DNA from 2 places in the Priestia sp. VA7 genome. Region 1 is predicted to be linked to the other one. Evidence: a T-box and tRNA genes for the amino acid it is inferred to sense, from the RefSeq annotation. Region 1 holds a T-box; the other holds one or more tRNA genes.
The links. The T-box of region 1 lies ahead of pheS (phenylalanine--tRNA ligase subunit alpha). A T-box ahead of a tRNA ligase gene usually reads a tRNA of that ligase, here a tRNA-Phe.
Positions count from the first base shown of each region.

Region 2: it has a tRNA-Phe gene. The T-box ahead of pheS (phenylalanine--tRNA ligase subunit alpha) is inferred to sense a tRNA for this amino acid. The anticodon was not compared.

Region 1 is NZ_JBVQPN010000001.1:159,308-162,534, forward strand. Features, by position in the region: gene sspI (small acid-soluble spore protein SspI) at 1-128, opposite strand, end outside; gene AC0C45_RS00885 (TrmH family RNA methyltransferase) at 269-1,033, shown strand; T-box leader at 1,082-1,317, shown strand; gene pheS (phenylalanine--tRNA ligase subunit alpha) at 1,372-2,406, shown strand; gene pheT (phenylalanine--tRNA ligase subunit beta) at 2,420-3,227, shown strand, end outside.
Region 2 is NZ_JBVQPN010000005.1:342,040-345,266, forward strand. Features, by position in the region: gene walK (cell wall metabolism sensor histidine kinase WalK) at 1-649, opposite strand, end outside; gene yycF (response regulator YycF) at 656-1,363, opposite strand; tRNA gene AC0C45_RS23785 (tRNA-Phe) at 1,626-1,698, opposite strand; tRNA gene AC0C45_RS23790 (tRNA-Asp) at 1,703-1,778, opposite strand; tRNA gene AC0C45_RS23795 (tRNA-Glu) at 1,805-1,876, opposite strand; tRNA gene AC0C45_RS23800 (tRNA-Lys) at 1,892-1,964, opposite strand; gene AC0C45_RS23805 (adenylosuccinate synthase) at 2,133-3,227, opposite strand, start outside.

The DNA of each region.
Region 1 (3,227 bases):
AAAACACCAAGTCCAGGGAGCATTTTTTCTTCGCCGCTTTGAATAGCGTCAGAAATTGTAGCTTCAAGCTCTTCTTTTGAGTTTCCTGAAACATTTGCAATAACAGCATTTCGTAAATTAAGATCCATCATTTTCACCTCAGCTATCGTAAAGTTACCAATAGTTTTTGTTTTCTTTGCGATTTCTATGTACAATAAAGTGAAACTTATCTAATGATTATTGAGCAAAATGTAATCGAACTATTTATTTTTATATAGATAAAGGAGTTATGTTTGTGAAACAAATTGATTCAGTTAAAAATCCGCAGGTAAAAGCGTGGAAAAAGCTGCATAATAAAAAAGACCGTGATAAGCAGGGCCTTTTTATGGTAGAAGGCTTTCATTTAGTCGAAGAAGCTATCAAAAATAAGGATTGCGTAAAGGAACTAATTATACGCGAATCGATCGAAGTGCCAGCACAGTGGAACATAGACGGTATCGAAATAACCGTTGTCAACGAAGCAATAATCAAATTATTATCTGACACCGAAACACCTCAAGGAATTATCGCTGTGTGTTTTCAAACGAAGCATGCAGAAATCATTCATACAGCACAGAAAGTATTGCTTTTAGATGCGGTGCAAGATCCAGGTAACCTAGGTACGATTATTCGAACTGCTGATGCTGCCGGAGTGGACGCTATTATCGTTGGAGAGGGCAGCGTGGATGTGTACAACCCAAAAGTCGTTCGTTCAACGCAAGGAGCTATTTTTCATCTTCCAATTGTAAAAGGCGATTTACTCGAAATGATTTCACTGTTAAAAGAAAGAGGAATAGCAGTTTACGGCACGTCTCTACAAAATGGAAAGGTCTACACATGCGTAAAACCTTCAAACGAATTTGCGCTGATTGTGGGAAATGAAGGAAACGGCGTAAGCGAGAAAGTGCTGGAACAAACGGATCAGAATCTGTACATTCCCATCTATGGAAAGAGCGAGTCGCTAAATGTTGCCATCGCTTCTGGAATCTTACTTTATTATTTACGCGGAATGTAGTTGCATCGAGAACGTGTTTTCACTATAATAATACAATAGTTACATATGTAAAAAACGATGAAAGAGAGCAGTAGCTTATGTCCGTTTATGCAGGGAGAAAATGCCGCGACTGAAAGCATTTTTATAAATGTAATAAGTGAATTCACCTCTTGAGTTGACACTTAGACCATCTTACATAGATGTAAAGGTGTTCCGGAGATTCCGTTAACTTGAATGAAGTGAACTGTATACGTCTGTGTATATAGTTAACAAGGGTGGTAACGCGACTAATCCTCGTCCCTTTTTTGGGAGGAGGTTTTTTTATTTGTCATTTTTTACGTTAAAAGGAGGAATAAGTGATGAAAGAACGTTTACAAGAACTTCAACAAGAAGCAATTGCAAAAGTCGAAGCAGCAAGTGCTTTAAAAGAATTAAACGACGTACGCGTAGCTTATTTAGGAAAGAAAGGCCCTATCACCGAAGTACTTCGCGGTATGGGAAAACTTTCAGCTGAAGAGCGTCCTGTAATGGGAGCACTTGCAAATGAAGTGCGTGAAGCTATTGCATCTAAAATTGAAGAAAAACAAACGGCGTTAGAAGCAGCTGAGGTAGAGCGTAAACTTGCTTCAGAAACAATCGACGTAACGCTGCCAGGACGCCCTGTTAAAGCAGGTACGCATCACCCGCTAACAAGCGTGGTTGAAGAAGTAGAAGATTTATTTTTAGGAATGGGCTATGAAGTAGCAGAAGGGCCGGAAGTAGAGCAGGACTACTATAATTTCGAAGCGCTGAACTTGCCAAAAGGTCACCCAGCACGTGATATGCAAGATACGTTCTATATTACGGAAGAAACGCTTCTTCGTACGCATACATCAACTGTTCAAGCTCGTGTTATGAACAAGAATGAAGGCAAAGGACCTGTTAAAATTATCTGCCCAGGTAAAGTGTACCGCCGCGATGACGATGATGCTACGCATTCTCATCAATTCATGCAAATTGAAGGTCTTGTAGTAGACGAAAACATTCGTATGAGCGATTTAAAAGGCACGCTTGAAGTATTTGTGAAAAAGATGTTCGGTGCAGACCGTGAAATTCGTCTTCGTCCAAGTTTCTTCCCATTCACTGAGCCGTCTGTAGAAGTAGACGTATCGTGTGCAAAATGCGGAGGTAAAGGCTGTAATGTATGTAAACAAACAGGCTGGATTGAAATTTTAGGAGCTGGCATGGTTCATCCAAATGTTCTTGAAATGGCTGGATACGATTCAACTAAATATCGTGGTTTTGCTTTTGGAATCGGTGTAGAGCGTATTGCTATGTTAAAACACGGCGTGGATGATATTCGTCATTTCTATACAAATGATGTTCGTTTCTTAGATCAATTTAAACAAGTATAAAGGAGGGACTACGATGTTTGTATCTTATCGTTGGTTACAAGAGTATGTTGACTTATCAGGCGTAAGGGCAGAAGAGTTAGCAGATAAAATCACAAAAAGTGGAATTGAAGTTGAAGGTGTAGAAAACTTAAATAAAGGCATCAGCGGAGTGGTAATTGGTCACGTTGTAGAACGTGAACAGCATCCGAATGCTGATAAATTAAGCCGCTGTCAAGTAGATCTTGGCGGAGGAGAAATCGTTCAAATCGTGTGCGGAGCACCGAACGTGGCACAAGGTCAAAAAGTAGCGGTTGCAAAAGTGGGAGCTGTACTTCCAGGTAACTTTAAAATCAAGCGTGCTAAGCTTCGCGGTGAAGAATCGAACGGTATGATTTGTTCTCTTCAAGAGCTTGGCATTGAAAGCAAGCTTGTGGCAAAAGATTATCAAGAAGGTATCTTCGTGTTCCCAAGCGATGCTGAAGTAGGAGCGGATGCACTAGATGCATTAAACTTAAACGATGAAGTATTAGAACTAGGGCTAACACCAAACCGTTCAGACTGCTTAAGTATGTTAGGTGTAGCACATGAAGTGGCTGCTATTTTACGTCGTGAAGTGAAGTATCCGTCAGTAAACGTGCAAACGTCTGATGAGCAAGCAGCTGATTATATTTCCGTTAAAGTAGAGGCAAAAGAAGACAATCCGCTTTACGTAGCGCGCGTTGTGAAAAACGTAAAAATTGCTCCGTCACCATTATGGATGCAAACGCGTTTAATGGCAGCTGGTATTCGACCTCATAACAACGTTGTTGATATTACCAACTATATTTTGCTTGAATACGGCC
Region 2 (3,227 bases), on a different contig from region 1:
CCGTACCTGCCTTAAAGATCTGATTGATATTACTCATTTGATCGTAAACAGGCTCCATGGAAGCTGTTAAGTAAATAGCACCTAAGATTTCTTCGCTAGACTGAATTTTTCCATTTTTATTGGTTGAATTTGATTGACTGGCACCTACTTTATCCTGTAAACGAATAGGCTGTATCATAACTCTGATTCGCTGTCCGCTTTGATCAACAAATACATTATCAGAGTTAGTTCCTGCTAACAACGCATTTGTAATCGCTAAATCATTAGTCTTTTTACCTATGATCTGTTGAGGATTTGAGTTCGATGTAGCAATGATTCTTCTATTTTGGTCAATGACTCTTACTTCAGAGATGTCATTCATATCATTTGAAGCTAAATTGGGTCTTGAAGCAAAATCTCGTAAAATAGTCTTTAAGTCTTCCTCAAGAGTGGGTGAATCATCATCACGATTTTTCACCATTTCTTGTCCAATGTTATACGTTAGCAAGTCTGTCCGCTCTTGAAGAGACGTTCGAAAGTTGTTAACTAATTCTTTTTCTAATTGTCGTGCAAAATAGACCCCAATAATTTGCATCGCAATTAAAATGAGCAGCACATAAATCAATACAAACTTTAAGTGAATAGATTGCAGGAGCCTTACTTTCTTCATCTAAAATTACTCCTGCTCTGGGCTGCGTAAATAATAGCCTACTCCACGTCTTGTTACAATCCACATTGGATGGCTTGGATTATCTTCAATTTTTTCACGTAATCTTCGAACTGTTACATCTACCGTACGCACATCACCAAAATAGTCATAACCCCATACAGTTTGAAGCAAGTGTTCACGCGTCATGACTTGTCCAATGTGCTTCGCTAAATAATGCAGCAGCTCAAATTCACGGTGAGTCAGTTCAATCGTTTCTCCGCGCTTAGACACGATATAGGCATCTGGGTGAATAACAAGTGCTCCAATCGTAATTTCATTCGTTTCGCTTTCTTCCGTTGGAACAGCTACCTGCTGATGTCTACGTAAATTAGCTTTTACACGTGCTAATAATTCACGCGTACTAAACGGCTTAGTTACATAATCATCTGCACCTAATTCTAGACCTAAAACTTTGTCAATTTCAGAGTCTTTTGCTGTTAACATGATAATTGGCATATCATATTTTTTGCGCACTTCTCGGCAAACTTCCATTCCATCTTTCTGAGGAAGCATAATATCTAATAAAATCATTTCAGGCTGTACTTCTTCCACTTTTTCAAGTGCTTCTACGCCATCATAAGCACAAAATACTTCGTAACCTTCTTTTTGCAAATTAAACTTTAAAATATCTGCAATCGGCTTTTCGTCATCTACGACTAAAATACGTTTATCCATGATCATCGTTCTCCTTTATTAGTTGAAGCAAAATATAAAAGATAGTATTCATACTGTTTGAATACCGTAGTTTTATTATACTTGATAACCCTTGAAACGTCACAAGTTCATCCTCTACTATACATGAAGATATATGATTTTCAACCATCTCTAAATACAAAAGTAATATATTACCACAAAAGAGATACAAAGCAAATAACGTTTTCTTTTAAATGTAAATAAAAGAAAAAAGCATGACTTTAAATAAAGTCATGCTTTTTGATGGCTCGGGACGGAATCGAACCGCCGACACAAGGATTTTCAGTCCTTTGCTCTACCAACTGAGCTACCGAGCCAAAATGGCGGTCCCGACGGGAATCGAACCCGCGATCTCCTGCGTGACAGGCAGGCATGTTAACCGCTACACCACGGGACCTCAGTCTATATGCTATGTATTAAAAATGACCCGTACGGGATTCGAACCCGTGTTACCGCCGTGAAAGGGCGGTGTCTTAACCGCTTGACCAACGGGCCACGTTGTAACAAAAGTGAGCCATGAAGGACTCGAACCTTCGACCCTCTGATTAAAAGTCAGATGCTCTACCAACTGAGCTAATGGCTCATGTTATATCTCTTAGCGACGCTTATTATAATAACATGATATTTCATATGAATGCAATAGTTTTTTTAAAACTTTCTTTTTATTATTGAACTTTTTTAAAAAATCTCGTTAACAAAGCACCAATTATAAATAAAAAAGGTTAGCTCTCGAGGAGCTAACCTTTTTTATTTAGCTATATACACCACGTAATACATTTGTTTGTGTACGATCTGGACCTACAGAGAAAATAGATAAAGGAATACCTGTTAATTGAGACACGCGCTCTAAGTAGTGGCGAGCGTTATCAGGTAACTCATCTAATGTTTTCACACCCGTAATATCTTCTGTCCAACCTGGAAGCTCTTCATATACAGGTTCGCACTCTGCAAGTGTTTTTAAGCTAGCAGGGAATTCTTCCATAACTTCCCCTTTATAACGATAAGCTACGCAAATCTTTAATGTCTCAATTCCCGTTAATACATCAATTGAGTTTAAAGATAAATCTGTGATTCCACTAACGCGACGAGCATGACGTACAACTACACTGTCGAACCAACCTACACGGCGAGGACGACCAGTTGTTGTACCATATTCACGTCCTACTTCACGGATTTGATCACCGATTTCGTTTGTTAATTCTGTTGGGAAAGGGCCGTCACCAACACGAGTTGTATACGCTTTTGATACACCTACAACGTGTTTAATTTTAGATGGACCTACACCAGAACCAATTGTTACTCCACCCGCTACTGGGTTTGAAGATGTAACAAATGGATATGTTCCTTGATCGATATCTAACATAACACCTTGTGCGCCTTCGAATAGTACACGACGTCCTTCGTCTAACGCATCATTTAATACTACTGATGTATCCACAACATATTTTGCAACTTGTTGACCATACTCATAGTACTCATCTAAAATTTCTTCTAATGTAAAGCCTTCTACTTCATACATTTTTTCAAGAAGGCGATTCTTTTCAGCTAAGTTTTGTGTTAATTTTGCTTCAAATACTTCACGGTCTAGTAAATCGGCAATTCGAATACCAACACGTGCTGCTTTATCCATATAAGCTGGTCCAATACCTTTTTTCGTTGTACCAATCTTATTTTCACCTTTACGTTCTTCTTCAACTTCATCTAATTTTAAATGATATGGAAGAATCACATGAGCTCGGTTACTAATACGTAAGTTTTCTGTTGTTACACCGCGATCATGTAAGTATTTTAATTCTTGAACAAGCGCTTTTGGATCGACAACCATACCGTTTCCAATTACACACGT